2 regions of the Streptococcus sp. 1621 genome follow, and region 2 is predicted to be linked to the other one. Evidence: predicted binding sites of a transcription regulator. Region 2 holds the regulator's gene; the other holds the start of a gene.
What was found. Region 2 encodes CtsR, which represses protease genes until heat stress. Its sites were predicted from a motif close to TTGGTCAAAAAAGGTCAAANA; they were not measured.
Positions count from the first base shown of each region.

Region 1: HT697_RS07430 (ATP-dependent Clp protease ATP-binding subunit) is a predicted target of CtsR. The motif match lies at 6,630-6,650, and genes of this name have one in related genera.

Region 1 covers NZ_VMLJ01000033.1:41,861-58,275, forward strand. The annotation lists gene HT697_RS07390 (phosphopentomutase) at 1-778, opposite strand, end outside; gene rpiA (ribose-5-phosphate isomerase RpiA) at 792-1,475, opposite strand; gene HT697_RS07400 (NAD(P)H-hydrate dehydratase) at 1,773-2,612, opposite strand; gene HT697_RS07405 (phosphate ABC transporter ATPase) at 2,627-3,448, opposite strand; gene HT697_RS07410 (bifunctional methylenetetrahydrofolate dehydrogenase/methenyltetrahydrofolate cyclohydrolase) at 3,585-4,442, opposite strand; gene HT697_RS07415 (amino acid ABC transporter ATP-binding protein) at 4,621-5,355, opposite strand; gene HT697_RS07420 (amino acid ABC transporter permease) at 5,355-6,038, opposite strand; gene HT697_RS07425 (DUF1797 family protein) at 6,228-6,458, shown strand; gene HT697_RS07430 (ATP-dependent Clp protease ATP-binding subunit) at 6,689-8,947, shown strand; gene HT697_RS07435 (NUDIX hydrolase) at 9,077-9,529, shown strand; gene HT697_RS07440 (DUF1827 family protein) at 9,588-9,887, shown strand; gene ezrA (septation ring formation regulator EzrA) at 10,073-11,800, opposite strand; gene gyrB (DNA topoisomerase (ATP-hydrolyzing) subunit B) at 11,882-13,828, opposite strand; gene HT697_RS07455 (HAD family hydrolase) at 13,843-14,406, opposite strand; gene HT697_RS07460 (DJ-1 family glyoxalase III) at 14,491-15,045, opposite strand; gene HT697_RS07465 (FtsW/RodA/SpoVE family cell cycle protein) at 15,056-16,279, opposite strand; gene HT697_RS07470 (bifunctional DnaQ family exonuclease/ATP-dependent helicase) at 16,316-16,415, opposite strand, start outside.
Region 2 covers NZ_VMLJ01000028.1:55,758-72,172, reverse strand. The annotation lists gene HT697_RS06720 (HAMP domain-containing sensor histidine kinase) at 1-221, opposite strand, end outside; gene rr06 (two-component system response regulator RR06) at 218-871, opposite strand; gene HT697_RS06710 (ATP-dependent Clp protease ATP-binding subunit) at 1,395-3,827, opposite strand; gene HT697_RS06705 (CtsR family transcriptional regulator) at 3,829-4,287, opposite strand; gene HT697_RS06700 (ABC transporter ATP-binding protein) at 4,406-5,134, opposite strand; gene HT697_RS06695 (ABC transporter substrate-binding protein) at 5,134-6,141, opposite strand; gene HT697_RS06690 (ABC transporter permease) at 6,180-6,938, opposite strand; gene HT697_RS06685 (thiamine-binding protein) at 6,901-7,191, opposite strand; TPP riboswitch at 7,260-7,362, opposite strand; gene cbpD (choline binding-anchored murein hydrolase CbpD) at 7,445-8,563, opposite strand; gene HT697_RS06675 (Veg family protein) at 8,651-8,917, opposite strand; gene dnaB (replicative DNA helicase) at 8,919-10,271, opposite strand; gene rplI (50S ribosomal protein L9) at 10,315-10,767, opposite strand; gene HT697_RS06660 (DHH family phosphoesterase) at 10,764-12,737, opposite strand; gene HT697_RS06655 (DUF561 domain-containing protein) at 12,941-13,879, opposite strand; gene HT697_RS06650 (MBL fold metallo-hydrolase) at 13,985-14,902, opposite strand; gene HT697_RS06645 (acyl-CoA dehydrogenase family protein) at 14,906-16,018, opposite strand; gene HT697_RS06640 (LysR family transcriptional regulator) at 16,034-16,415, opposite strand, start outside.

The DNA.
Region 1 (16,415 bases), on a different contig from region 2:
TAATACCAGCACCGTTAAATATATCATTGATTTTACCAACAGCATAAGTATCGATACCAGCTTCATTCAATTTATCCAAAACAGTCGGTGCAAATGGAGAAACGGCTAAGTCACGACGGTTGGCTGTACGAGTGAAGTTGCCTGGTTCACCTACATAAGGGCGAGCAATGATACGACCTAGAAGGGCAGGGCGCTCAAGGGTAATTGAACGAGCGTATTCACAGATACGGTACAATTCGTCCAAAGGAATAATATCTTCGTGGGCAGCAATTTGCAAAACAGGATCAGCTGAAGTATAGATAATCAACTCTCCAGTTTCCATCTGACGTGGTCCAAAATCATCGATAACGGCTGTTCCTGAGTAAGGTTTGTTGGCTTCACGAATGACCTTACGTCCTGAAAATTCTTCGATTTTTGTCAAGATTTCTTCTGGGAATCCATTCCAGAAAGTATCGAAAGGCTCAGTAATGTTGAGTCCCATGATTTCCCAGTGCCCAGTCATGGTATCCTTACCAAGGGATACTTCTTCCAATTTTGTTGCATATCCAGTTGGATTGCTTTCTGCCGGTACAGTCTTAAGAGGAGTTTCACGAGGAATATTTCCAAGACCTATTTTAGCCATATTTGGGACATTCAAACCAACTGTTTTTGAAATGTGTCCCAGTGTGTCAGAAGCTCCATCTGGAACCCCTGCATTGACAAAGTTATTAGCATCTGGTGCTGCACCGATTCCTACAGAATCCAGTACCACCAAATGAATACGATTAAATTTAGACATCTTATGCCCCCTTCTATTTTTCTTTTCTTGAGGTTAAAATCTGAACCCCATCTCGTCCAGCAACAATGACCTTATCCACCATTTGGTTGAATAAACCGTGCTCTACGACACCAACGACATGGTCCAATTCTTGTCCGAAAGCAATTGGATCTTCAATGACATCCAAGGCAAGATCGATGATAAAATTCTGCATATCCGTCACAAAACGTTGGCCATCTTTTTCACGGAAACTTGGTTTGTAGCCAGCTCGTTCAAAATGACGAAAGACCTGCTCTGCACCATACTGAACCACTTCTACTGGCAATTTAAAAGCACCTAGTTTCTCGACCAGCTTGCTTTCATCAACTACCCAAATGTATTCTTTAGATGGTGTTGCAACCACCTTCTCCATGAGAAGGGCACCACCACCGCCTTTGATTCCGTTAAACTGACTATCCACTTCATCTGCACCATCAACCGTCACATCGACAAAGTCTACTTGGTCAATAGATTTGAGTGGGATATTAAGGCCTTCTGCCTGTTTAGTGGTCACACTAGAAGTCGTTACAGCTATAATCTGCAATCCTTCTTCCTTGATACGACGACCGATTTCTTCGACAAAATAATAGGCAGTCGAGCCTGTTCCAAGTCCAACGACCATGCCATCCTTGACAAACTCAGCAGCCTTGATACCTGCCATTTTCTTCAGATTTTCCACTCAAACACCTCCATTAAAGAGCTACCTCTATTATACCATGTAAAGGCTTTTATTTCATCTAAAAATACCTTTAGAATACTGCTTATTTATCCTTGAAATTGAATTTTTTTAATAAAAGTAGAGTTCTGACAAATCACTTTAAGTACGGATATAAACCAAATAAACTCTAACAAAAATAGATTTATAAGAGTAAGAAAACGAACAAATTTAGTTTCTCAGTGAGAAGAATGCTAAACGTTCGTTTTTTGTAATTTAAGAATAATGATACAAATTATCAACATTTTTTGTCTAACTATTTTAGACATATCTTTTCATTACTTTAGGAAGACAATTACTAATCTCCGTTGGCAAGACCACATAATGTTCTTGAGCTAGTTCTTGGGCAATAGCTGAATGAAGATGGGTCGCTACTGTCACACGTTCGTAGAGACTGGCCTGTCGGAATTGGCCTGCAAATCCTGCAATCATCCCAGCAAGCGTATCTCCCATTCCCCCAGTCGCCTGATAGGGACCGCCAACCTGTAACTGGTAATAATCAGATTGGCCAGCTTGCCAAATACGAGTAGCTGGACCTTTCTCCACCAAAATTGTTCCTTGAGGGAAGGAAGTTAGGGTACTAGTCGTTGCATCTTCCTTTTGCTTTTCAATCGTAATACCAGACAACTTTTCCCATTCTTTTTGGTGGGGAGTTAGGATAAGCTGGTTAGATGGAAACGACAAACTTGTCCTAGCAAGGATGGTTAAGGCCCCTCCGTCTACAATCAAAATCTGATTCTTTTTTAAGCCAGCAAAGACCTGTTTGACTAGTTCTTCTCCAAAAGCATCGTCTCGTAAACCAGGCCCCATCAAGACAACTTCTGCCTTCTCCAATTGCTCTTGTAACAATTGCTGGTCTTGAAGAGAAAAGGCCATAGCCTCAGGTAAATGACTGTGCAAAGCTGGGATATTTTCTCTATCTGTTCCAACAGTCACCAATCCTGCACCGCTTTTTACTGCTGCCAAGGCAGCCATGATGATGGCACCACCATAAGGATAAGTTCCACCCAGCAAGAGCAGACGACCGTAGTCTCCTTTATGACTTGTACGAGAACGTTCAATAATAATTTTTTCTAGTAAGGTTTGATCAATCACTTTCATCCTTTTTTCCTCAACTATCCTTTATCTGATTGTTTTAAAACAACTTGATAGACTTTCTTAGTCCACTCTTCTAAGTCTTCTCCAGCATAGTCAAGATAATGCACCCTATCTTGTATTTTAGTTGGAATAATATTTTCAAATTGGCTCTTATTATGAGTTGGAATAACACAAATATACAACTCACTAAATAAATTCAACATGTCCTTAATTTTTGCAACATGGTAGCCATCAAAAATATAACCAGTAACTTTAATCAAATCTGTATAGATAAAATGAAAACTCACTCCAGGAATAAACTTGTCTTGTAATTCTTTCTCTGAAGGAGCTCGACCTAATAAACGCTCCATCGCTAATCGATAACCAGAACTTGTATTTGACCACCCTAACATGACATAGTCAAAATAATCTATCGGATCCGATGCAGCATTTCTACTATCCAAAACCAACTCCTCAGCATCTCGCCCAAAGGCTTTCACAGCAGATAAGAGCTGACCTGTTTTAAAGATAGAAATAGCTGCATCTATAGTCGTAGTATGACTACAGTAGTCTGAAGTCACTAACCTCTTATGTAGATCATAAGTCGAGGCTACTATTTTATTTGTAGGGGTAAATGGTGGCAGAAAGGGATGCTGACAGATGTAATCTAAAATTTCTTTTTTTAAACAAGAATCAGCACAGTCAATACTTGTTTGACGTTTATGAAGTTTTTCGTAAGCTATAAATTTAGCAATTTTTTCTAATTCCCACTCTTGAATATTTGGATAATCAATTAGTGCTAAGTAGTATATTCCATCCCATTGTAAACTATATTCCCCATTATAAATTTTTAAAATCATCTAATCACCTCACTCCATTATACAACAAAAAGGAGGCGCAGACCTCCTTTTATAAACTTATTTCTAAAATTTAATACTCATTTCTGCCATTTCAGATATAGCTATAGAAAATACACTCTCTTCAGCGATTTTTCTCTTATTTTCTATCCAATGTCCGAAGTGCTGCCTGATAGGTTTGCTCCATCAGCATAGTAATGGTCATAGGACCGACACCTCCAGGAACTGGCGTGATGTGGCTAGCAAGTGGGGCAACCGCCTCATAATCAACATCCCCACAGAGCTTACCATTTTCATCGCGGTTCATCCCAACGTCAATGACTACCGCACCTGGTTTCACAAAATCAGGAGTCACAAACTTAGCACGACCGATTGCTACTACAAGAATATCTGCTTTAGCAGCTACCTTGGCAAGATTATGAGTACGTGAATGGGTCAAAGTCACTGTAGCATTCTTGGCCAAAAGAAGCTGAGCCATGGGTTTTCCAACAATGTTTGAACGACCGATGACAACCGCATTTTTACCTTCTAAATCAATCCCATATTCATGAAACATTTCCATAATTCCTGCAGGTGTCGAAGGAATCATGACTGGATGACCAGACCAGAGACGCCCCATGTTTAAGGGATGGAAACCATCCACATCCTTTTCTGGGTCAATAGCCAATAGAATCGCCTCTTCATCAATGTGTTTTGGTAATGGCAACTGAACCAAAATCCCATGCCAAGCTGGATCCTGATTATATTTAGCAATCAGGTCTAACAATTCCTCTTGAGTAATGGTCTCTGGAACTCGCACTACTTCGCTACGGAAACCAGCTGCAAGAGCTGACCTCTCCTTGTTGCGAACGTAGACTTGGCTGGCTGGATTGTCCCCAACCAAAATCACTACCAAACCAGGCACTAGACCTGTTTCTTCCTTTAATTTTGCAGTCTTTTCAGCCAACTGCCCCTGCAATTTGGCCGCTAAAGCTTTCCCATCAATAATCTGTGTCATATCACTTCTCTTTTCTTTCAAATATCTTCCATTATACCAAAAACCGCTAGTCCCCTCTAACACTTCTTTCCTAGGCTATCCTATAGTTTCAAACTATAAGAAAAAGCTCTGGTCGAGCTTTTCACTAATCTTGTCTTGAAAGTTTAAAATTGGTTACAAATAGCTTAACAAAGCTAACCTATAAAACCTTACTCAAGAAATCCTTAGTCCGTTGTTCTTGGGTTTGTTCAAAAATCTGTTCTGGTGTTCCATCTTCAACAACCACACCGTCTGCCATAAAGATGACACGGTCTGCCACCTCACGGGCAAATCCCATTTCATGTGTTACGATAACCATGGTCATTCCTGATTTGGCAAGGTCTTGCATAACAGCCAATACCTCACCTACCATTTCAGGATCCAAGGCTGAAGTTGGCTCGTCAAAGAGCAAAACATCAGGTTCCATGGCCAACCCACGCGCGATGGCAATCCGCTGTTGCTGCCCACCTGACAAACTCTGTGGATAAGCAGTTGCCTTATCTGGCAAACCAACTTTTTCCAAAAGTTCTTGGGCTCTCTTCTCAGCAACTGCCTTGCTCTCACCTTTGGTCTTGATAGGTGACAAGGTGATATTTTCCATCACAGTCATATTAGGAAAGAGATTAAACTGTTGGAAAACCATCCCCATCTTCTCACGCATAGCAAACAGGTCATTCTTCTTGTCCGTAATATCGACTCCCTCAAAGATAACCTTCCCCTTGGTTGCTTCTTCCAATAAATTCATAGAGCGAAGCAAGGTAGATTTCCCGCTCCCTGAAGGACCGATGATAACGACAACTTCTCCTCTTTTAATCTCGAGGTTGATGCCCTTCAATACTTCATTCTTTCCAAATGATTTATGTAAATTTTCAATTTTTATCAAGGTTTCTGTCATTATTTCTTATCTCCTTGTCCCATACGTTTTTCAAAAGCTTTCAAGGCTACTGTCAAAATAGAAGTCATAATCAAGTAATAAAAGGCTGCAAATAAAAGTGGTGTCAAAGGTAAATAGGTTGTTGTAGAAACTGTTGTAGCCCCGTTCCACAACTCCATGACACCGATAGCTGATAAGAGGGAGCTGTCCTTGATAATGGTGATAAATTCGTTCCCCAAAGCTGGCAAGATATTTTTGATTGCTTGTGGCAAAATCACATAGCGCATCGCATTTTTAGGACGAATCCCTAGCGAATAAGCCGCTTCTAGCTGACCTTTTGGAACCGCATTGATTCCAGCACGAACAGTCTCAGAAACATAAGCACCACTGTTCATAGAGATAATCAAAATCCCTGGAATCAGACGAGAAAGATCAACACCCAAAATCCCAACCTGAATAGTCGGAGCATTGATATGCATTAGAGCAAAGGCAATCATGATCTGAACCATCATCGGCGTCCCGCGGAAAATCCAAACGTACAAGTTGGCCAGCCAAACAAGCGGTTTAAACTTTGAACGTTGCCCAAAAGCCAAGACAACCCCTAAAATAGTTCCCAAAAAGACAACACAGATAGAAATGAGAACCGTCACAACAGCCCCATAGTTAAAATAAGGTAAATACTTAGGTAAAAAAGAAAAATTCATAGTCACACTGCTTTCTAAAATAGAGTACTGTATGATTATAACATGTATTGAATTAAAATTCAAATCTTTTATCCAATTTATTTAAAAATCTTTAAACTAGCAGAATTAGCGAGAAATCTTAGTTTTTTCTAGGCAAGTTGGCCTCCTTTATGGTAAAATAGTAACGATAAGAAATGAAGGAGAATCAAAATGGAATCACATTTGGTTAGAATCATCAACCGCCTTGAAGCAATGGCAAACGATGGCGGAAATTTAAAACGTAATTTTGAACGCGAAGGAGTTGTTGTTGCAGAAGTTGCATACAGCCACGACGAAGAAAACGGATCAATCTTTACCCTTCGTGATGTAGAAGCTCGCGAAACTTATACTTTTGATAGCATTGACTTGATTGCAATGGAGATTTACGAACTCCTTTACTAATACAAAACAAGCTGGGATTACACCCTGCATGTCTAACCAAAATCCTTTTTGTCTCACAAATAGGATTTTTTTATAGTCCAAATCCACGAAGATTTTCATTGTAACAACTTCTCAAAGCTACAATCTTTTTACTTGCTTTACACCCCAATCCTGTTATAATGAGAGTATAGAAATTTGACTATTTTTGACCTTTAAACAGGTCAGGCTAAAGAAAGAAATGAGGTAGATGTATGCTTTGTCAAAACTGTAAAATTAACGACTCAACAATTCATCTTTACACCAATCTCAATGGAAAACAAAAACAAATTGACCTCTGTCAAAACTGCTATAAGATTATCAAAACAGACCCTAATAACAGTCTCTTTAAAGGCATGACAGATTTGAACAATCGTGATTTCGATCCCTTTGGTGATTTCTTCAACGACCTAAACAATTTCAGACCTTCTAACAACACTCCTCCTATTCCCCCAACCCAATCAGGTGGAGGTTACGGTGGAAACGGCGGTTATGGTTCCCAAAATCGTGGATCTGCTCAAACTCCGCCCCCAAGCCAAGAAAAAGGCCTGCTAGAAGAATTTGGTATCAACGTAACTGAGATTGCCCGTCGTGGAGACATTGACCCCGTTATCGGGCGCGACGATGAGATTATCCGTGTCATCGAGATTCTCAATCGTAGAACCAAGAATAATCCTGTCCTTATCGGTGAACCAGGTGTCGGAAAAACGGCCGTTGTCGAAGGTCTAGCTCAGAAAATCGTTGATGGCGATGTTCCACATAAACTCCAAGGCAAACAAGTCATCCGCTTGGATGTGGTTAGCTTGGTTCAAGGAACAGGTATCCGAGGACAATTTGAAGAACGCATGCAAAAACTCATGGAAGAAATTCGCAAACGTGAGGATATTATCCTCTTTATCGATGAAATCCATGAAATTGTCGGTGCAGGTTCTGCGAGCGATGGTAATATGGATGCTGGAAATATCCTCAAGCCAGCCCTTGCTCGTGGAGAACTGCAACTTGTCGGCGCTACTACCCTCAATGAATACCGTATCATTGAAAAGGATGCTGCCTTAGAGCGTCGTATGCAGCCTGTCAAAGTCGATGAACCAACGGTGGACGAAACAATCATTATCCTCAAAGGAATTCAAAAGAAATACGAAGACTATCACCACGTTCAATATACCGATGCTGCAATTGAAGCAGCTGCAACTCTTTCCAATCGTTATATTCAAGACCGCTTCTTACCTGACAAGGCCATTGACCTCCTAGATGAAGCAGGTTCTAAGATGAACTTGACCTTGAATTTTGTGGATCCTAAAGTCATTGATCAGCGCTTGATTGAGGCTGAAAATCTCAAATCTCAAGCTACACGAGAAGAAGATTTTGAGAAGGCTGCCTATTTCCGCGACCAGATTGCCAAGTATAAAGAAATGCAAAAGAAAAAGGTCACAGACCAAGATACTCCTATCATCAGCGAGAAAACTATTGAGCACATTATTGAGCAGAAAACCAATATCCCTGTTGGTGATTTGAAAGAGAAAGAACAATCTCAACTCATCCATCTAGCCGAAGATCTCAAGTCTCATGTTATTGGACAAGATGATGCTGTCGATAAGATTGCCAAGGCTATTCGCCGTAATCGTGTCGGTCTCGGTACACCTAACCGCCCAATCGGAAGCTTCCTCTTCGTCGGACCAACTGGTGTCGGTAAGACAGAACTTTCCAAACAACTAGCTATCGAACTCTTTGGTTCTGCTGACAGTATGATTCGCTTTGATATGAGTGAATACATGGAAAAACATAGTGTGGCTAAGTTGGTCGGCGCTCCTCCAGGTTATGTTGGCTATGATGAGGCTGGTCAATTAACTGAAAAAGTTCGCCGCAATCCATATTCTCTCATCCTTCTCGATGAAGTAGAAAAAGCCCATCCAGATGTCATGCATATGTTCCTTCAAGTCTTGGACGATGGCCGTTTGACAGATGGGCAAGGGCGCACCGTTAGCTTCAAGGATGCCATCATCATCATGACCTCAAATGCAGGTACAGGTAAGGCAGAAGCCAGCGTTGGATTTGGGGCTGCTAGAGAAGGACGTACCAACTCTGTTCTCGGCGAACTCGGCAACTTCTTTAGCCCAGAGTTTATGAACCGTTTTGATGGTATTATCGAATTTAAGGCTCTCAGCAAAGATAACCTCCTTCAGATTGTCGAGCTCATGCTAGCAGATGTTAACAAGCGCCTCTCTAGCAATAACATTCATTTAGATGTAACTGACAAGGTCAAGGAAAAGTTAGTTGACCTCGGTTATGATCCAAAAATGGGAGCACGCCCACTTCGCCGCACTATTCAAGACTATATTGAGGACGCAATCACTGACTACTACCTTGAAAATCCAAGCGAAAAAGACCTCAAGGCAGTTATGACCAGCAAGGGCAAGATTCAAATTAAATCTGCCAAAAAAGCTGAAGTAAAGACTTCTGAAAAAGAAGTATAAATCCTATAGAAAGGGAGTAGAAAATGAAAATTTTCTGCTCTTTTTTACTAAAATAACTGTAATTTCTTGACAGCTTGCTCTTTGTCCATTATGATAATAATAACGATACTAGATAGTGAGGAAAATGCAATGGCAAACCCAACTTTCGGAGAAAAAAAAGCGAATACAGACTATGTTTCACGTTACGGTGTATATGCGGTTATTCCAGACGCTGAACAAAAACAAATTGTTCTTGTTCAAGCGCCTAATGGCGCTTGGTTCTTACCAGGTGGCGAAATTGAAGCAGGGGAAAATCATCAGGAAGCCCTAAAACGTGAATTGATTGAAGAGCTTGGATTCACAGCTGAAATTGGTGTCTATTACGGACAAGCTGACGAATATTTCTACTCTCGTCACCGCGATACCTACTACTACAATCCTGCCTACCTCTATGAAGCGACTTCTTTCAAGGAAGTTCAAAAACCACTAGAAGACTTTAATCATATTGCCTGGTTCCCTATTGATGAGGCTATTGAAAATCTCAAACGTGGTAGTCATAAATGGGCTATTGAATCTTGGAAAAAACAGCATAATATTGACTAAATCAAGCGACTTTATTCAAAAAGTGCTATAATAGAATTAGAAAATCGGAGGAAATATTATGAAGCTTATCAATACGACAAACTCACACTCGCAACTTGTAAAAAGTCAGCTAGAAAGTACCGATGCAACCCTTGTTGAGGTTTATTCTGCGGGGAATACAGATGTTATTTTTACCCAAGCGCCGCTTCACTATGAAATCCTCATCTCAAACAAACACCGTGCTATTCGTGAACCTGAAATCGAAACCATTCAAGAATTTTTCTTGAAACGTAAAATTGATAAGGACTCTATTGATGAAGCCAATATCAAGACACTCTACTCAGAGAAATTAATTGGAATTTCAATCCCAATCAAGTAAGGAAATTGAGTAAAAACTCGACTTGAGCGAAAGTCCAATAAGTCTTTCCATAATAAAACGCATAGTAGCAAGAGTTTCTACACCTGCTATTATGCGTTTTTATCATTTTGAAATCTTTTGCTAAAGATACTACTATAGAAAAAGATTTGATTCTGTTTCTCACACAATCAAATCTTTTTCTTTTATTAAAAACGAATCGTTTCACGTGTTTTCTCATATGAGGTAACAAAGCGATTGGTTACACCAGGCTCTGCCACTTCCAATGCTTGCGAAATCTTGTCAAATGAAGCGTGATAATCAAATTCTTTTTCAAAAATATCTAAAGCTTCGTTAAATGCTTCTTGAATGCGTTCATCAAATGAGCGATAGCGGTTAGAATATTGCAATAGTTGCTCTGTCAAGGTTGCATACTGTACAATATTATAAGTTTCCGTTTCTAAAGCTTCCATATCATTCGTTGCAATTTCAAGAACTCGGGTAACAGATTCAATGTTAATCATTTTCTGTTCTAACTCAACCATTAAATCCTCAGTATTATTGCTTGCCGTAAAGAATAACTTCAAGAAAGTTTGTGGAATACCTGGCAGATTGCGTTTTTCCATGTATCGCTTGATAGTATGGAGACGATTGACATAAACATTGGCCTTTTGACGTGCATTGATATCATCTTTCTCAATTTGTGTCAGGCGCTCACTAACTGAAATTTGCTCATCTTCAATATCTTTTAGTTGAGTTTGTAAATCCTCAAGATTTTCTTCAAGAACTGAATAAGCTTGGGTTGGTTCTTCTTGATTTGAAGTTACCTCAGCAATAGCTGCCTCAAAACTCTCTAATTCTGTCTGAATACGACGAACATGGCTTGCAGCTGTCTCAGGAAGTAAATAGGTCTTGCTCAAACGTGCAATATCTTCTCCCAATAAAGTATTATTCTCTTTCATATGTTGAAGGTAAGTTGGAAGAGTTGCAAGTAGATTTTCCACTACTTTCTGAGCAGCAATTTCTCGAGTAAAAATATCATACAAGGCATTGATTTCCTCTTGTGCCTGTCCATTCTCATACTCGGCATTATCCAATTCCAACTGACGAATATTCTCTTGGTTTTTCTTGAATGCTTCATAAAGCAAGTGGAAACGCGCTTCAATATCCGTTTCAACAAAATGATAATTAGCATCTAAGAGCTTACGATAACCATCTTCTAAATCTTCTAGTTGATCTGGTAGCTCTTTAGATAATGTTGCTGCAATTGCTGGTGTACGATCAACAATATGCGTTAAAGCCAAGATATGATTTTCAGCATTATCCAAAATCACAGCAGCTTCTACTGGGTCACCCGATGAATTCAAAGTTACAAATTGTGAAAATTCAGATTGGATATTTTCTAATTGTTTTTTAATTTCATCCAAGGCTTGACCATACTGTTCTGAATTTTCAGCAACTCTATGCTGAAGTTCCTCAAATAAATCCAAAGCATGAAGAACACGACCACTATTTTTAGATTCTTGCTTCTCTAAGTCTGCTAAAGCATTGCGAATTTCAGTAATATCTTCTTCAATCAAAGTAATTTGACTCTCAATTTGATCAATTTGATGACTGGCCTTGAGAAAACGAAATGAATGGTTATAGCCTTCTGCTTCAAAGAGATTATTTTCAATATCGGCAAAAGAGTTGAGAGATAAATCGACCCATTTTTGATTCCATTCACGGAAAGCCACTTGACTTTGTCCAATCAAGTGCATATTTTTTACAGCTTCTACTTCATCATTTACTGGAAGATTGTATAGTTCTTCTTTTCTTTCTTCTAGCGCCTCTAATCTTCCCTCGTTTCGCTTACGTAGAAAGATCGCCACTACATAAGCCAGAACTAAAACGACTGCAATTGCAACCATTAAATAAATTAGTTGTCCATTAGACATATCAAACTCCTTTTTTACTTGAAACAATCGTAATGATTATATCATATTTTTTAGACCAAGGGAACTACTTCTCCCGATTTTTTAGACATCAAGTGTACTATAGACGGCATTTTCTTCGATAAACTCACGACGAGGCTCTACTCGATCCCCCATCAACATATCAAAGATTTTATCTGCTTCTGCAGCATCGTCCACAGAAACTCTAGCCATCAAGCGATGTTCCGGATCCATGGTTGTTTCCCATAATTGGTGATCATCCATTTCACCCAGACCTTTATAACGCTGAATGGTTGGTTTGGCACGTCCTTCACTATGGCGAGCCAAGGCTTCTTGGAGTTTAATTTCTTGATCTGCTCCTGGCTGAATATATTCTTTAATCTCGCTTCCAACCTTGACACCATAGATTGGTGGTTGGGCGATATAAACATAACCAGCTTCTAGAATTGGTTTCATATAACGATAAATCAAGGTCAAAAGAAGGGTACGAATGTGGGCTCCATCGACATCGGCATCGGTCATCAAAACAAGTTTTTGGTAACGGGCTTTCGAAACATCAAATTCTGCTCCAAATCCTGTTCCCATCGCTGTGAAAAGACTACGAATTTCTTCGTTAGCTAGAATCTTATCCATACTTGCCTTTTCAACGTTCAAAATCTTACCGCGAATTGGAAGGATTGCTTGAAATTCACGGTTACGACCAGATTTTGCTGATCCACCAGCTGAATCTCCTTCGACGATGAAGAGTTCTGTTTCAGCAGGATTGTTAGAAGAACAGTCTGCTAGTTTCCCTGGAAGGTTGGAAATTTCCAAACCAGATTTTTTACGAGTGACTTCACGCGCACGCTTGGCAGCCACACGAGCCTTAGCAGCTAAAATCCCTTTTTCCACGATACGTTTGGCAATCTGTGGATTTTCCATGAGGAAATCGGAGAAGGCATCACTGAAGAGACGATTGGTAATCTTGACCACTTCGCTATTCCCCAGTTTGGTCTTAGTTTGTCCTTCAAACTGTGGATTTGGGTGTTTAACTGAGATAACTGCAGTCAATCCTTCGCGAACATCTTCCCCAGTTAGGTTGTCTTCATTGTCTTTCAGCAACTTATTCTTACGAGCATAATCGTTGATAACACGTGTCAAGGCTGTACGGAAACCTTGTTCATGCGTTCCACCTTCATGGGTATGAATATTATTGGCGAAACTCATGACGTTTTCATGGTAACCCGTTGTGTACTGCATGGCTACTTCAACTGTGATATCATCCATCTCACCATCTGTGTAGATTGGTGTATCAAAGATAACATCCTTGTTCTCGTTGATATATTCAACGTAACTAGCAATTCCACCTTCATAATGGTAGTGCTTTGTTTGTTCTAAACCTTGGCGCTTATCTGTAATTGAAATTTGAAGACCACGATTTAGAAAGGCCAACTCTTGAATCCGTTGATTTAATTTATCAAAATCAAAAGTTGTTGTTTCAGTGAAGATTTCTGGGTCCGGAGTAAAATGAACCGTTGTTCCAGTTCTATCTGTATCCCCAACCACCTCAAGGTCTGCAACAACATGACCACGACGGTATTCTTGGTAATGAATTTTACCGTTTTTATGGACATGAACGTCTAATTGAGTGGAAAGGGCATTAACTACTGATGACCCTACTCCGTGAAGACCACCTGAAACCTTGTATCCGCCACCGCCAAATTTTCCTCCAGCGTGAAGGACAGTAAAGACAGTCTCAACGGCAGGTCGACCTGTTTTTTCCTGAATATCGACTGGGATACCACGTCCATCATCGACAACAGTGATCGAATTATCTGGCTCAATAAAGACTTGAATATGGCTGGCAAATCCTGCCAAGGCCTCGTCAATTGAGTTATCAACAATTTCCCAGACTAGGTGGTGAAGACCTTCTTTTGAGGTTGATCCGATATACATCCCCGGACGCATACGAACAGCCTCTAAGCCCTCTAAAACTTGAATTTGACTGGCATCATAATCCTGTGCCTGCAGATTTTTGATTTCTTCTGTCATCTTATTCCTTTTTCTTATATGTCTAATACTTGTCTTAAATTCACGATACTGGTAAACAAGTGGGTATCAAGACCTGCAGCTTGACCTGCTTCGATATCAATCGGTCGATCACCAATGACAAGACCTGAACTAATTTGATATTTTTCTCTTAAATAAATCATGGACTCTGGACTTGGTTTTCTCTTAAAGCCTGAGCTAGAAGTCACCACTTCTGTAAAATAGGTTGCTATAGAAGTTTTTTCTAAAATTTCTAAGACCTGATTATTTCGATGAGAGACCAAAAAATGACGGCCACCTTGATTTGAAATATCTTCCAATAAGTCAGAAACTCCTTCAAATAAAATCGGGTGTTCTAGCTCTCTGGCTTCATTTTCCTTGTATTTTTCTAAAAAATGCTCTAAGTTGGGAGCGAATGTCTCAATCGCAAAATCAGTAGAAACCTTTAAAGCCTGATAGACGCTGTCATGATCTTGTGTGATGCCATACAATGCCAATGTTTCAACAAATGCAGCTGTTGAAGTTTCATAATTATCCAGTAAAGTTCCACCTAAATCCCAGATATAATCGTGGTATTTCATACCCTTCATTATAGCATTTTTTTATGAAAAAAGCGATGATTTCCCTGATTTTTCCACATAAAAAACGAGAGAATAACTCCCGTTTTACTGATTTTTACCAAAGACATCTCGATAGAGCATTCCTGTTCGTAAACTCTCTGCGTCCCCTCCTAATTGCTCCACCAACTCGTAGGCAAAAGCAAGGGCTGTAGAGGGACCTCGACTGGTTGTCAAGTGACCATCTACCACTACTGTTTCCTTGACGTATTGACCATCAAGGATTTGCTCTTGAACGCCATCATAGCAAGTGTACTGCTTATTTTTCAATAGCCCTGCTTGGTTGAGGGCAATTGGCGCCGCACAAATGGCCGCCAGTTTCTTCCCTTCTTGTTCGAAATTTTGCAACTCTTGCATCAAGGCCTGATTATCACGTAAATGTGCAGAGCCAGGCATCCCTCCAGGAAGAACAATCATGTCATAGTCTGATAAATCACCATCAAAGACACGATCTGCACTTACTTGGATTGCATGCGAACCCGTCACTTGCTCTTCAAACCCAACCATATCACAAGTGATATTTGCACGACGCAAGACATCTACAACTGTCAAAGCTTCAATTTCTTCAAAGCCCTGAGCTAACATAACTGCTACTTTTACCATGATTTTCTCCTTATTTGATTTGTTTTAATACAACCTTTTTCCGTTTGAATGGGACTTTTCCGCTCTTTTCTTCAGCTAGATTAGTCTGGTAACTCATCGATAAAAGCAAGCCAACACCAATCAGATTACTGATAATAGCTGATCCCCCTTGCGAAATGAAAGGCAAGGGAATCCCAGTCAAAGGAAGTAGGCCAGTCACAGCACCGATATTCTCAAAGATGTGGAAGAGTAACATCATAATCAAACCTGTGGAAATATAGGTGTAGAACTGGTTATTTGATTTGAGAGTAATCTTCAACATACGATAAATCAACATGAGATAGAGGGCGATAACAAGGACAGAGCCAATAAAGCCAAAATCTTCTGCAATGACCGTGAAAATCATATCCGACTCTCGAACTGGGATAAGCAGATTAGAAGCATTAAAACCTTGACCAAATAAGCCACCGCTCCCAATGGCAATCTGCCCTTGAGCCTGCTGATAAGTCGTTGTTTGGGCAAACTCAAAGGGATTGAGCCAAGCCAAAATCCGATTGATTTGGTAGGTCGGCATTCCAATCTGGTGAAGAAAAGCTCGTCCGTCCTTGCTAATAAAGATAGCTAAGAAACCAGCAACTCCTGTTACCGCAGTCACAAATACTGGGATAATGATTTTCCAAGAAACCCCTGATAATAAAACGATTCCTGAGAAAATAGCCACAAAAACCAAAGCCGTCCCTAAGTCACTTTGAAGTGCTAAAAGAACTAGTACTGGAATAGTAAAGAGAATCATCCAAAAAATTAACAAAAAGTCCAGCGGAACTGTGCGTCTCCATTCCTTATGTTTTTTGGTAAACTGGACAATCACACGAGCCAACATAAGGATATAGGATATCTTCATAAATTCTGACGGCTGGAACAAGGTAACGCCATTTACCGATACCCAGTTTTTGGCACCCGTTGATGCAACTAAGCTTGGATTATAAAAGACAATCGGCAAGACCATAAGTCCCAAGCCTAAAATATACAGAAAGGGTGTCACCTTCCAAAGAAATTCTGTATTAAAGAGCATGACGATAAAACCAATCACAAGCCCCAAGGCGATCCAGGCGACCTGCTGCCCTAAAATGGGCAGAATATTGTTTGGATAATCATGACTAACAGCTATATAGATAGCCACCACGCCAATAACCAGTAGAAAAAATACTGGCAATAGCAAACTATAATCGACTCTAGAGTCGAGAGAACGTTTCATATATACTAACCTTATACTTTCATACAATACTATTTATCAAAGTTCATTTAAAAATTTATCAACAGCCTCATCAACTTCGGATTGAGAGAGGGTTTTAACAGTCGCTTCTTTTGCTAGAGAAGTCACAATTTGTTTG
Region 2 (16,415 bases):
TTTGAATAAGACTGGAGTAAGCTTGGAATTTCATCAGCTGTCTTAGTCTTTAAATACTCCGTAAACACTCTTGCACTCTCATTAAACTTTTCCCCCTCCAATTGAATATAATAAAAAGGAAAGGTCAAATAAATAGCTATATGAATGACTAGACCAACACCACCTAGAATTGCAAAACTTCTTAAAAAAGACTTGGTTAATAATTTAGGATTTTTTATCATAAGCTAATCTTATACCCAACATTTTTCACAGTCACAATGCAATCTAAAGCTAATTTTTTGCGAAGAGTACGAATATAGACATCAACGACCCTATCACAAGGTAAATCAGCTACATCTTTTGAAATTTCTTCCAATATCTGCTCTCTACTTAAAACTTGATTTTTATGTTGAATCAAACACTTTAGTACCAATAATTCCTTTGGTTTGAGATCAATTTCTTCATTTTTATAATGTGCTTTGTAAGAGGTAAAATCCACTGTTGCATCCTGATATTGCCAAAGATCCTCTATGACGTAGTAACGTCTGATAAGCGCTTTAATACGCTTGGCAAGCAGTACCAAAGAAAAAGGCTTTGTCACATGATCATCAGCATAGAGATCAAATACCTGTGACTGAGTAGTTTCATCTCCTAGAGCACTCAAGACGATGACAGGAATATCGTGCTCTTGATTGATTTCTTTTAACACTTCAAAACCACTCTTCCTAGGCATCATTAAATCCAGTACCATGAGATGGATAGGGAGATCCTGAAATTTTTCCAAGGCCTCTTGTCCATCCTTAGCCATAATGACGTGATAACCCTCTTCTGTCAGAAATGCTGCAATTCCTTCTCTAATCATTTCCTCGTCATCTGCAACTAAAATGTTCATCTTTCTCCCTTTCTACTACCGGAACTTCACACATCTATTCCCTGTATGTTATTTGAAAATTTCCTACCAGCCTATCATCTATGATAATGGAATGGATTTCATTTATCCGCTACTTGTTGTCAACAACAACGTCAATACAAGAAAATCATTCATCTTGCAGCTTAGTTTGATTTTTCAAATACCAGCTAGAACGGATTTGACAGGCAAAAAAGAAACAGGTCTCTTTTGAAAGGATAAAAATTTCAGATAAGACTGCTCTTTTTCTACTACACACGCTCTAAGACAAATACGATGGAGGGTAATAAACATATGAATTTTGGGTTGAATAGTGAAAACCACGGATCCTTTAGAAGCTATAGGTTTTAGTTTCATACTCTTCGAAAATCTCTTCAAACCACGTCAGCTCTATCTGCAACCTCAAAACAGTGTTTTGAGCAACCTGCGGCTAGCTTCCTAATTTGCTCTTTGATTTTCATTAAGTATCACTCCACTATGAGTTATGGTCGCTGATACTTTTATTCTTTTATGCAATATCAAATTTTAACCGGCCTGCTTTAACACCAATCTTAAGTGTGCTACCTGCCTCTAATTCTCCCTTGAGAAGAAGTTCTGCCAACTTGTCCTCCACTTCTGTTTGCAGGATTCTGCGAAGTGGACGAGCTCCCATCTCTGGGTCATATCCTTGATTTGCCAACAATTTCAGTGCTGAAGCTTGTAATTTCAAATCAATGCCTTTTTCAGCCAAACTTGCCACTAAAGGTTTAACCATAATCTTCACCACTTCCTGCATATGGTCGCTAGACAGGCTATGGAAGACCACCTTTTCATCAATGCGGTTGATGAATTCCGGTCTATAAGCCTTTTTCAGCTCTTCGAACATGCGTTTCTCCATATTCTCCTGGTCAAAACGAATGTCCTTAGCCCCAAATCCGACAGTCTTGTCATCACGAAGGGCTGTCGCACCAAGGTTTGACGTCATGATAATAATGGTATTTGAAAAGTCAACCTTGCGGCCCTTGCTATCGGTCAAGACACCGTCATCCAAGACCTGCAAGAGAACATTAAAGATATCTGGGTGGGCCTTCTCTACCTCGTCAAAAAGGAGAACGGAATAGGGTTTGTTGCGAACCTTCTCGGTCAACTCCCCACCTTCTTCATAACCCACATAACCCGGAGGAGCTCCGTTGAGACGGCTGGCTGCGAATTTCTCCATATATTCACTCATATCAAATCGAATAAGGGCTGATTCGTCGTCAAAAAGAACTTCTGCCAAAGCCTTGGCTAATTCAGTTTTTCCGACACCCGTAGGCCCTAGGAACATAAAGGAGCCAATCGGACGCTTGTGACTGCGAATCCCTGACTGGTTGCGGCGAATGGCACGGCTAATGCTTGAAACAGCTTGATCTTGACCAATGACACGTTTGTGTAGTTCAGCTTCCAGATTCAGGTATTTCTTAGCATCAGTCTGAGTCAGTTTTTGGACTGGAATACCTGACAAGCGACTCAAGGTGGTCAAAATATCAGACTCTGTCACCAAGTCTTTGTAAACAAGCACTTCCTCTTCTTTTGCAATTAGCTGAGCTGCCTGTTTCCACTTACCATCCATCAAGGCCTTGTCAGCTGGACTCAAACCTGAATCGTCTGCTTTTACATGCTTTGCCTTATTTTGCACTGTTGCTGCTGCCTCATCCAAGAGATCGATAGCAGAGTCTGGCAAGTGACGACTAGTCAAGTAACGATGAGCCATCTTAACCGCTGTTTCAACCGCTTCATCTGTGATTTGCACACGGTGATGTTTCTCATAAGTCGCCTTCAAGCCTTGCAAAATGGTCATGCTGTCTGCTACACTTGGCTCTTCAATCGTTACTTTAGCGAAACGACGAGAAAGGGCCGCATCTTTTTCGATATGTTTTTGATATTCTTCCTGAGTAGTCGCACCAACAGTTCTCAAAGTTCCACGCGCCAAGGCTGGCTTCAAGATATTAGCCGCATCCAGGGTCGAATCAATCCCGCTCCCAGAACCCATGATGGTGTGGAGTTCGTCGATAAAGAGGATTACTTGCCCATCTTCTTCAATATCCTTGATGATATTGTTCATGCGCTCTTCAAAGTCACCACGGAAACGTGTCCCTGCAACGACATTCATCAAATCCAGCTCTAACACGCTCATCTTAGCCATTTCCACAGGCACATCCCCACTAGCAATACGCTGGGCAAGACCAAGCGCTAGAGCTGTCTTCCCGACACCAGCATCCCCAACCAAGACAGGATTATTCTTGGTCTTTCGACTCAAGATTTGAATCATACGCGAGATTTCCTTATCCCGACCGATGACTGGTTCTAACTTGCCAGAACGCGCTTGCTCTGTCAAATCATGCGTATAGTCCTCGAGACCACCACTCGGAGTCTGCGGCATGCCCATCATATTGGCCATAGAATTTTGCTTGTCAGCTACTGTACGATGGCGTTGGCGTAGAGCCTTGAGGTCTTCACGAGTCCAGCCTGCACGTTCTTCTAAATTTCGACGAAGGGCAGCAATCTTGACCTGATCTTTCTTGTCTTCATAAGAAAAACCAGCCCTCTCCAAGATACGAGTCGCCAAGGCATTGCCATCATGCAAAATCGCATAGAGGACGTGCTCTGTCCCTAGCACCTTAGCATGGACCACTGACGCTACATACTCTGCTTCATCAAAAAGGACCTGCAAGCGATGGGAGAACGGCAATTCCGTAAAGGTTTCATCCTGGCTATAGTCCGTTTCAGTCAGTTCCAAAGCGACCTCTTCTAAACGGTCCATCTCATATGGATAATCATTTAAAGTCGCCCCTGCCACACTATAACTGTGATTGGACATGGCAATCAACAAGTGCCAAGACTCTAGATAATGAGCTCCAAAATGGCCAGCAACCATGTAGGCACTTTCGATACATTCATTCAATGCTTTTGAATAGTTCATCTTACTTCCCTTTTCTATCTACCTCTTGTATGACCTGTCGTAGCATGTTTGCTCGAACAACTGGAGCTTCTTCTCCTAGAACACGATCCAAAGCTACTGATACTAGCAAATTCATCTCCTGCTTGGTCATCAATTCCTGCTCAACCAAAAGCTGTAGAATATCCTCATAAATTTCTTGACTGACCTGCTCACCAATTGAGTAAAGCAGCTCCCTGAGCATTTCATGATGACTAGAAAACTCAATCCGTCCTATACGAATATAGCCTCCGCCACCACGCTTACTTTCAACCAAGTAGCCTCTACTTTCGGTAAAGCGTGTCTTGATCACATAGTTAATCTGACTAGGGACAACCTGAAAGGTATCAGCCAACTGACTCCGTTGCAACTCCACAATACCAGATTGATCTAAAATCGCCTTGATGTAGGCCTCAATATGATCCGATGTATTTTTAAATCTCATTACAAACCCACCTCTCTCTTTAAACCTTGACTATCTTTGACTATTATACCGAAATTTTCTTATTTTTAAAAGAAAAAGGGCGTTGGTAAAGGATAATCTTCACCAACTCCCTATTTTTCTACTTATCTAAGCCTAATTCTGCCAAGATTTGACGTTTGTAGGCAATCTTTTGGACTTCCTTGTCCTCATCTTCAGACCAATCTAGTTTAATTTCTGAAACAATCTGCCCAGGGCGATTTTTCAAGATATAGATGCGGTCGCTGAGACTGAGGGCCTCCTCGATACTATGCGTGATAATCAGGGTCGTCAGCTGCAACTGCTTGTGAATCTCAAGGTACCAAGCGTGGAGTTCCATCTTGGTCATCTCATCCAAGGCGCTAAAGGCCTCATCTAAGAGAAAGAGCTTGTGCCCGAAAAGGTAGGTTCGGAGTAAGGCTACACGCTGGCGCATCCCACCACTAAGTTCATGAGGGTATTTATCTCTTACAGCTGTCAACTGGAAGGTCGCAAGAATTTCATCTGCGCGGGCAATGGCTTCCGCCTTATCCACCTTTTGAATCAAGAGGGGCAGAATAATATTACCAAGCACCGTCTTATGCTCCAAGAGCAAATCCTTTTGCAACATATAACTCACGCGCCCCTTGGGATTTTCTTCACCATCAAGGACAATTCTCCCTGACTGAACTTCTAAAATCCCAGCGATTAGGTTAAAGAGGGTGGTCTTCCCTACACCACTTGGACCTAGAATGGAAACCACTTCACCTGAAGTTACCTGTAGGTTGATATCCTCTAAAATCCTCTCCTGACCATAGGCATAACTGACGTGTTCTAGTCTTATTTCTGTCATTATTTCACAAATTCGTTGGTGAAGCCTTTGTCTGTCAAGTCTTCTTTGAGGATACCATTTTCTTTATCCCATTTGTAGAAGGCATTCCAGCGAGCTGCATCAAATTGACCCCATTTTTCCTTGTCGCTTGCGTATTCTTTTGACAAGTATTTTTGAGATTCGATGACAAAGTCACGTTTTTCTTTGAGCTCAGGAGCATTCTTGATGAGAATATCTGCAGCTTCTTCTGGATGCTCCATAGCGTATTGGTAGCCTTTTTTGATGGCTTGGATGACTTTACGAGCTTCTTCTTTATTATCTTTCAGATAGTCGTTGTTTGCGATGATAACTGGTGAGTAGTAGTCAAATTCTTTAACGTAGTCTTTCAAGTACATGAAATTAGCATCTACACCTTGAGATTTGGCAAGGATACCATCCCATCCATAGTAGATCCAAGCAGCATCAAAGACGCCATTGGCAATCGGTGTGATCGAGTTTGAGTCGTTGTTTGGTACTTTTTCGACCTTCTCAAAATCTCCGCCTTGTGATTCTACCAAGGTTTTCAACATAGCAAGTTCAGTTGGGTCATTCCAAGTTCCGTATTTCTTACCAACCAAGTCCTTTGGACTAGCTACATTATCAGATTTTCGAGAGATAATTCCAGATGTATTGTGTTCTACGATAGCTGCAACGGCAGTAATTCCTGCCCCTTTTTCCAATTTTTTAGCCATGTAGTCTTGGAAATAAACTGCAAATGGTGCCTTTCCGTTGATAACCAAGTCAGAAGAACTTTCTTCTGGTGGCAATTTCAAATCAACATCCACTCCAGCTTCTTTGAAATAACCTTTTTCCTTGGCAACATAAAGCCCTGTGTGGTTGGTATTTGGTGTCCAGTCTAGGATAAAGTCAACCTTCTTAAGTTCTGCTTCTTTGTTGTCCTTAGAAGCAGTTCCTTGACCACAGGCCACAAGCACAACAGCTACAAGAGCTGTTACAAGCGTTAAAAACACTTTCCATGTTTTCTTCATTTTGATTTCCTCTTTTCTTTTTCAGAAACATTCTTATTCTACGAACGTTTCCATTTAATAACATATTTTTCACTAATATCGACCAACTTCATACCCAGAAGACTGATAATCGATACCAGAATAATAATAGCAAACATGGTATCATACTGAAACAGTTTCTTGGACTGAATCATGTAGACACCTAGTCCTTCAAATCCTCCCAACCACTCAGATACCACGGTTGTGATAAAGGCATAGGAGACACTGACCCTCAGACCTGCATAAAAGTAAGGCAGACTGACTGGAATTTTAAAATGCCACAGGATTTGCCAAGGCTTGGCCCGCATCAGACTAAACAAGGTCAACATATCCTTGTCACAATGCCTAAAACCGTCCAAAATACTAACGATGATAGGAAAAGTTGTCGTCAAAATAATCAAGACAATCTTGGGCAGAATCCCATAACCTAGCCACAAGACCAAGATAGGAGCTATAGCAATGGTCGGAATGGTCTGAACGACCACCATCATAGGGTAAATCAAGTCATTGAGCCAAGTCAAACTGTCCATGAGCACAGCCATGAGACAGGCAATCAAGACTCCCAAAATTAGACCTAGCAAAGCCACTCTCAAGGTCGCCCAGCTATGGTACCAGAGAAATTCTCTATCACGAACAAAGGCCTGAAGAATTTCAAAAGGTGTCGGCAGGATAAACTTGGGGAGAAGTTTAAGAAAACCTGCTAACTGCCAGATTGACAAGACCCCCAGAAAGCCCAATAGACTAATGTGTCGTCTCAGTATACTTTTCAAGTTTCTCATCAATACTTAAAATCTCTCCTACATTTATTTTGACATTGGCAAAGACATTATCTGCCTCCTGCCCTGCCACTTCCAGCGCTTCTTTGAGAATGCGCATGAGCTCATCAAACTCCCCTTCCAAGACCGTTTCAAATGGTGTCACCACTATGGTCACTTCTTGAGCTTGTAGATAAGCAATGACTTGATCGATAACAGCAATCCGATCAATCCCCTGTGCTAGGGGTAAAACTTGCAAGGCGATGCTTGCTTTCATAAAAACCTCCTCTTCTCGTTTTCCTTTGACAAAAAGAAAAACCTTTACCATATATGGAAAAGGTCAAGAATAGACTAAGTATCGTTCCCTCCGCTGGCATTACCCAGATCAGGTGCGGTCGAAGTTTAACACTTCCTCTCAGACTGTACACAGACTCCCATATATTATATGTATATATGATAGCGCAAATTAAGAAAAATGTCAAGGAAACTGCTTACAGAAAAGAGCAGGAAACATTTCCTACTCCAATTTTCTATACTCGTTCTCCATCACTGTTTACTCTGTAGCCATCCACCGCCGTATTAACAGCTAAGACACCTGAAGAGTAAGAATAATACCACTTACCAGAAACTTGATACCAGCCTGTTTTCATTGCCCCTGAACTATCCAGATAATACCACGAGCCATTTTCCTTTAACCAGCCTGTCTGCATTTCACCAGATGATTTCAAATAATACCAGCTAGAACCATCTTTCAACCATCCCGTTGATTTAGACCCATTTGATTTAAAATGATACCAACTACCATTTATTTTCTTCCAACCGACAGTCGATCCATTATTTGAGCTATAATTAGAGCTATTCCCTGATTGGTTCTGATAATTTTGTGAAGAAGTCACTCCCTCTAGCTGGATATAACGACGACTTCCGTTATAAGCTGTATAACTCAACCACTTGTATCCATCTTTTTCGAGAATTTGATCATAATGAACCTTCTCCCCAGGATAATAGTAATCAATCGCAGTTGCGCTAGCTAGTGGCTGATTTTTGATAGCAGACTTAGACTTGAAATAATGTGTTCCTCCTGTTGAAACTGAGGTTTGACTATTCCCAACACTGCCACCAGCTAAATCTTTAAAATGAATAAATCCTGTCATCGTATTTGCTTTTATAATTCGTTTATTATAGGCTTCTGTATAACCATAGTTATATTCCTCGATCTCAATCTGATCTCCCATTACATTTGACACCCAGGCAACATGCCCATAAGTTCCTGCAGTAGACCAAGCAATAGAGCCAATCGCTGGTCTATTATCGACACGATAACCTTCACGACAAGCACGATAGCCCCATTCATTCGCATTTCCATAAGCCCTTGGAATCTCAAAACCATTGACATTACTCAAACGAAAGGCTGCAAAAGAAGTACACTGACGAGAATACATGCGCCACTGATCAATCTCCTGGCTCCCATTTTTATAATAAACAGGATAATCATCTCCACGCGCAATCGATCCATTTCCTCCAGAATAGGCATATACACTATCACTCGCTGCTAACATCAATCCTACTACTAAAAAAGGAACAACCTTTTTAGCTGATTTTCTGAAAGAAAACCTTGTCTCTGTTACTTTAAACGGTAAAATTTTCATTCTTCCTCCTTGAAAATAATATAAATCGAAGATTACCTTCACTTAAACTATTCGGAGAAAAAAGAAAAAGTGAGAAAATTTCTCACTTTAGTCCAGATAATGAATTAGATTTTTTTCTGTAAGGATATCTGAGTAAGTAAAGGATTCAACGTAAACATTAGCCTGTTTATCTCCTTCCACATTCCCAAATTCCACAATAAATAGGGATGGATAAACTTCAATTAACTTACCCAATCTATTTTTTTGACGCTTACGCCCATTTTCCAAGGTCATTTCAATTACATGACCCTCATGTGCCTTGATTTCCTCTTTGATTTTTTTCATCTTAGCTACATCTGTAAATGCATCTGTCATTTTATGCCTCCCTTTTTGAGATACTTGAAAATTTATTGTATTCTTTTTGGAAAATCAATTCCACTGTTCCACGAGCTCCACTACGGTTTTTCTCGATAATAACTTCCACCTTATTATTTGGGATACCGTCCTCTTCTTCACCACCACGCTCATAGTAATCGTCACGATAGAGAAAAGCTACGATATCAGCATCTTGCTCAATAGACCCAGATTCACGAATATCAGACAAGACTGGTCTTTTATCCTGACGTTGTTCTACACCACGAGAAAGCTGACTTAGAGCAATTACTGGAACTTTCAGTTCTTTTGCTAGGATTTTCAACTGACGTGAAATTTCTGAAACTTCTTGTTGGCGGTTTTCTCGCCCAGTTCCCGTGATAAGCTGCAAGTAATCTATCAAAATCAAACCAAGATTACCCGTTTCTTGAGCAAGTTTGCGTGAGCGAGAACGAATTTCCGTGATTCGAATCCCTGGCGTATCATCGATATAGATACTCGCGTTGGCTAGATTCCCTTGAGCAATGGTATACTTTTGCCATTCCTCATCAGTCAATTGCCCCGTACGGATAGAATGGGATTCCACCAAACCTTCTGCCGCCAACATACGATCCACTAGACTTTCCGCACCCATTTCCAGTGAAAAAATAGCAACCGTTTTGTCCAACTTGGTCCCAATATTCTGAGCAATATTCAAGGCAAAGGCTGTCTTACCAACCGCCGGACGAGCTGCTAAGATAATCAACTCCTCCTCATGAAGACCAGTCGTCATATGATCTAAATCACGATAGCCTGTCGCAATACCTGTAATATCAGTCGTTTGCTGCGAGCGAGCTTCCAGATTTCCAAAGTTGATATTCAACACATCTCGAATGTTCTTAAATCCACTTCGATTAGCATTTTCACTGACATCAATCAGGCCTTTTTCTGCCTGAGCAATGATTTCATCAGCTGGTTGCGAAGCCTCGTAAGCTTGATTGACAGACTCTGTCAACTTGGAGATTAATCGCCGTAGCATTGCTTTTTCTGCAACAATCTTAGCATAGTACTCCGCATTAGCAGAAGTTGGCACAGAATTGACAATCTCAACCAAGTAAGACAAGCCACCAATATTCTGTAAATCACCTTGATTATCAAGAATGGTACGAACCGTTGTTGCATCTATAGCATCGCCACGATCGGATAAATCAACCATAGCTTGGAAAATCAAACGATGGGCATACTTAAAAAAGTCCCGAGACTCAATATATTCTCGCACAAAAACAAGTTTACTCTCATCAATAAAGATAGCCCCCAAAACAGATTGCTCAGCTAAGATATCTTGAGGTTGTACTCGTAACTCTTCTACTTCTGCCATCAGACTTCCCTTCCTTTTACAATCTTGTCAAGAAGGTGTAAACTTATCCTTCTTTCACACGAAGATTGATTACACTTGTGATATCTTGATAGATTTTCACTGGCACATCAATCAAACCAACCGCTCGAATCGGAGCTTGTACTTGAATATGACGTTTATCAATCTTAATTCCAAATTGCTTTTGCAATTCTTCTGCAATCTTCTTATTGGTAATAGAACCAAAGGTACGACCATCTGGACCAACTTTTTCAACAAATTCTACAACCGTTTCTTCTGCTTCAAGTTGGGCTTTAATTGCTTTTGCTTCTGCAATCATCTCAGCGTGAGCTTTCTCTTCGGATTTTTGTTTACCACGAAGTTCACCTACAGCTTGAGCAGTCGCTTCTTTTGCTAGGTTCTTTTTGATAAGAAAGTTTTGCGCATACCCTGTTGGTACTTCCTTAATTTCGCCTTTTTTACCTTTTCCTTTAACATCTGCTAAAAAGATTACTTTCATTCTTCTTTCTCCTTTTCCTTTATTTCATTTAATACAATTTCTGTCAGTTTTTCACCTGCTTCCGACAAGGTTAAATCCTTAATTTGAGCTGCTGCCAAATTAAAGTGACCTCCACCGCCTAACTCTTCCATAATCCGTTGTACATTCAGTTTACTACGACTTCGAGCTGAGATAGAGATAAATCCTTGTGTATTTTTCGCAAGAACAAAACTCGCTTCAATACCTGACATAGCTAACATGGCATCTGCTGCCTTACTAATAACAACTGTATCATAGCATTTCGTGTCCTTAGCCTCTGCTATTAGTACATCTGAACCTAATTTACGCCCCTGTAAAATCAGTTCATTGACCTCACGATATTCTTCAAAATCTGTCGCAGCGATTTCTTGGATAGCAATACTATCACTTCCTCTCGTTCTGAGATAGCTAGCAACATCAAATGTCCGACTAGTCACTCGTGAGGTGAAATTTTTAGTATCCAGCATCATACCAGCCATCAAGACACTTGCTTGCATACGACTCAAACGATTTTTCTTAGAATTCTGGAACTGAATCAATTCCGTTACCAACTCACTGGCACTGCTTGCACCACTTTCGATATAAGTGATGACTGCATTATCTGGAAAATCCTGATCCCTTCTATGGTGGTCAATAACGATGGTCTGTGTAAACAAATCATAAAATTCTTTTGATAATGTTAAGGCTGTCTTTGAATGGTCTACAAGAATCAACAAAGAACGATTGGTCACCATCCCCATTGCATCCTTAACAGACAACAACTTCGTAACTCCTTCTTTTTCTAAGAATGAAACAGCACGTTCAATATCTGGAGACATTTGTTCTTCATCATAAAGAGCATAGCTATTTTCAATCACATTGCTGGCGAACAACTGCATACCTACAGCAGAGCCCAAGGCATCCATATCTAAATTTCTATGCCCAACTACAAACACTTGATCCACACTACGAATCTTATCAGATATGGCTGTCATCATTGATCGAGTACGGGTACGAGTGCGCTTGATGGACGCAGCCGACCCACCGCCAAAGTAGACTGGATTTTTCGTTTCATCATTCTCCTTGACAACCACCTGGTCGCCACCACGTACTTCAGCCAAGTTCAAGTTGAGCAAAGCAACTTTCCCTATTTCATCATGATTTCCATCGCCATAAGAAAATCCCATACTTAAGGTCAAGGGCAACTGTCTCTGTTTCGACTCTTCTCTGAAAGCATCAATAACAGAAAATTTATCATTCATCAAGCCCTCAAGCACCGTGTAGTCAGTAAATAGATAAAATCGATCCATACTTACCCGACGAGAAAACATCATGTATTTTTCTGAAAACTCTGATATAAAATTAGCTACAAAACTATTGATTTGACTAATATCTGACTCAGAAGTTGCATCCTCCAAATCATCATAATTATCCACAGATACAATTCCAATCACTGGTCGACTCGTTACTAACTCATCTGTTATGGCTTGCTCCCTGGATACATCTACAAAATACAAAACACCGGAAGAAGCATCCATATGAACAGCATAACGCTTCTCACCCAGTTTGGCATAAGTAGACGGATTTCCTACTGAAGCCTTGATAATCGTTTGAACAGCTTCCAAATCAAAATCGCCATCTTCCTTGGTCAAAATCAATTCAGCATAGGGATTAAACCACTCAACCTCTCCAGAAGATAAATTCAATTTCATAACACCTACAGGCATCTGTTCCAATAGAGATGTCAAACTTTCTTCCGCTTGGTGGTTTACATACTGTATCTGTTCTACATCACTCCTTGTATAATGCACTCTCAGTTTCTTAAATAAAAAAACATAGCCTCCTACAAAAAGAAACAAAATTAAAAGCGTCAACAGATTATTATTAACAAAAATAATGAAAGTGGATAAGACTCCAAACGCAATCAATCCTACTAGAATAGGAAAAATTGGACTTACATAAAATTTTTTCATTCCAAACCTCTTGGCACCCATTATACCATAATAACCCTCAAAAAGCGACTTTTAAAGAAGTTTATGGCTATTAGCATTAACAGTTTAGCTGTGAGTTTATACATTCAGTCTCTATTTCTTCTTGATTTGAACATAAAAAATAGAGGAAGAAGTAGTCATCCTCTATTTTCTTCATTAACGATAGTTTCTTTAACTAAAAGAGACTATTCTCCAACTTCTATCTGAAGACCTTTCAATCTTTCTTGAGCTTGGCTTACAATAGACTCTATAATAAACTTACAAGGTTTGATTTCTTTGACTAACCCCGCAATCTGACCACTCATCATTGAACCATTTTCTGTATCTCCTTCATAAACCGCTTTAGAAAGAGATCCGATAGTAATTTCCTCTAATTCCTCACGGTTAGTTCCTTTTTGCTCTAATTCAATATAATGATCAGTCATGGCATTTCGGATGCAACGAACTGGTGCCCCAGCAATCCGTCCAGTAACAGCAGTTGCCGTGTCATTTGCCTCCAAAACTGCTTCTTTGTACTCTGTAGCAATCGGACACTCATCTGAAGCTAGAAAAACAGTTCCCATCTGTACACCTGCTGCTCCTAAAGCAATGGCTGCAGCTAGCCCTCTACCATCCGCAATTCCTCCTGCTGCGATAACAGGAATCGTAACAGCATCTACAATTTGCGGGATAAGAGCCATAGTATTACTTTCTCCGATGTGACCACCTGCTTCTGAACCTTCTGCAATAACAGCATCAACTCCGAGTTCTTGCATTTTTTGAGCATGTTTCACACTAGCAATAACTGGAATAACCTTAATTCCAGCTTCCTTCAAATAAGGCATGACATGTTTTGGTGTTCCCGCCCCAGTTGTAACAACAGGTACTTTTTCTTCGATAATAACTGTAACAATATCTTTGATATTCTTCATCATCAACATAATATTGACACCAAAAGGCTTATCTGTCAACTTTCTTAACTCACGAATTTCTTCACGTAACTGTTCTCCAGTCATCCCACCGGAGGCAATAATTCCCAATCCCCCAGCTTCTGATACAGCTGCAGCTAATTGATAATGAGAAATTTGAGCCATAGCTCCTTGAAAAATTGGATATTTAATTTGTAAAAGTTTTGTAATAGACATGTGAATACTCCTTTATTTTCTGTTGCTTCTTGTTGGCGTATGGGTAGTCATCCCACCTGATCCAAGTCAACAAGAAAATGAAATCATTTGTCTCCTTATATACGACTATCCTAAAAAAATTGGTTTGCGATCTTGCCTATCTGTAAAAGGAATTATTGGAGGTCGAGAGCGTGGCACATAATCTACAAATTCTTTACCTTCTTTATCAAACTGGGCGACTGCTAAAAATTGATCATGATAAAAGAAAAATTTATAGTCATTTTCAAAAGCTTGACGGAGCCACTTCTCTTTTGCCAAGATTGATTTCATAGGGTAATCATCCACTGCAGGAACCCACAGAGAATTCCGATGAACATGTGTCAACATCAAATCTCCCATATGAATCATCGTATCCTTTCCTTGTTTCAATAGAATAATACTATGACCATTACTATGACCACTCGTACGAATCATTTGAATTTCTGGAATCACATTAATGTATTCTGAAAAAGTTGTTACTTGCTTTTCAATTGGTTCCCAGTTTTCTCTAAGATAAGTGCCTTTTGTCCGATTATTAGGATTTCGCATTTCATACCATTCGACATCGTTTACAATGATTTTTGCTTTGGGATACTTGGATACCAAGTCTCCAGAGACATCCCTATAGGTCAAACCACCTGAATGATCATGATGCATATGAGTCATGAGAACAACATCAATCTGACTAGTAGTCAATCCTAAGAGTTCCAAACTCTCCTCAACCCTGCTCTCTGATAAAATACCTAAATTTCGTCTTTGTTTTTCTGATAATTTAGCTGTATCAAAACTAGTATCAATAAGGTAATTTTTCTCCTTATATTGAATCAAAATTGGATCTGTTAGCTCAGCCATCATATTATCCTCATTGGTTGGATAATAGCGCGACCATACAACTTTAGGAACAGGGCCAAAAAGTGTTCCTGCATCAGTTAATTTATCTGCACCACGTAGCCAAGTCAACTTCATATCATGGAACTGGTATTCCTGTAGTGTGAGATTTGTCATTCTTTACTCCTTTAGCCACTGACAGGCAATTCGCTTGCGAATCGAATCTCCTGATTTACCATACATTTCAAGCGTTTTAGCATCTTTTAAATACCGGTCAATGGGAATATCTTCCACAGTATGCAGAGGGCTCATCAACCGAATAATATCCTCAGAAATCTCCAAGGCAACTTTTGTTGTATAAAGTTTAATCTGACATACAAACAAAAGTGCATCTCTCATGTTATCTTGATACGAATTAAAATACGCTTTTGCTGAACACAATTTTGTATACAAGTCTGCAAACTGATACTGATAAACAGTTGCATCTAGTAAACGCTTGCCAAACCCACGTTTAACTTTCACAAAAGACAATCCTTTTTCAAATGCACCTTCAGCAACTCCGAGGGAGACTGCACTAAGACCAAGCTGTAATTTTTGAAGAATATCATTCAATTGTTCAGCACCTGATAAGCTCAAACCCAATAATCTGTCTTGCGTCAGAAGCACATTGTCAAAGGCAACAGAACTGATGGGTAACCCCTTTAGACCTGGTTTGCTAATGTCATCACCAATAACAACACCTGGATCTCTTGTATCGACTATGAAAAAACCAAAAGAATCTTTTCCCCCATCTGCTTCTATCTTCGCAAGTATCAATAAAATATCAGCAAATCGACAATTAGACACAATTGATTTTTCACCTGATAAACGCCAACCAGTAGCTGTTTTCGCAGCAGTAGTTTCAATTACTGACAAACTTTCCATGGATTTTCCTTCAGAGAATCCCAAGCCTACTAATCTCTCACCTTTTACTAATGATTCAAGATAGTGAGACTGCTGGTCTATGGTTCCAAAACGCATAAAAGGGTAGATTCCATAGTAAGCTTGAGTCAATAAAATTGTAGAAAATGCTGGAAAATACTTTGCAATCAGACGAATAAGAGTTAGAAAAGGTACAGTCGACCCATCAAGCTGACTATCTACACAAGAGGAAAAAATATTATATTTATCAATAAATTTAGAGAGTAACTCTTTCGGAAATTGATTTTCATCCTCCCTGTTCCTCAAATAGGGTAAAAGTAAATTCCGTAACTCTGCATCCAGTTCATGCTCCAAGGCATTATTATCAATCATCATCTTCACCTCAATTTAATTATCAGCAACAGGTTGGTAATAATCCCTCAATAGCTCTTCGTAAACATATGATTCAACCTCACTATAGGAAGGTTTATATGGTCTACAAAACCAAATATTAAATGGAATCGAATCTTTAAAAGTCACTGCTTTAAAGCGACTACTATCTACTAGATGGCTAATCGGTTTAGGTAAAATCGCGATTAAGTCCGTTTGGTAAGTTGACTCAACCAAAAAGTCCCATGTAGAGGAAAGATAAGCAAATTTAGGAGAAATTCCCTGTGAAGCGAATTTTTCAGTAACCAAATCATAAGTAGTAAAGGACTTATTAAAGGTTGCTATCTCATAGTCAGATATATCTGACCATTCCAGCAATCCTTTATCTGAAAGTGGATGA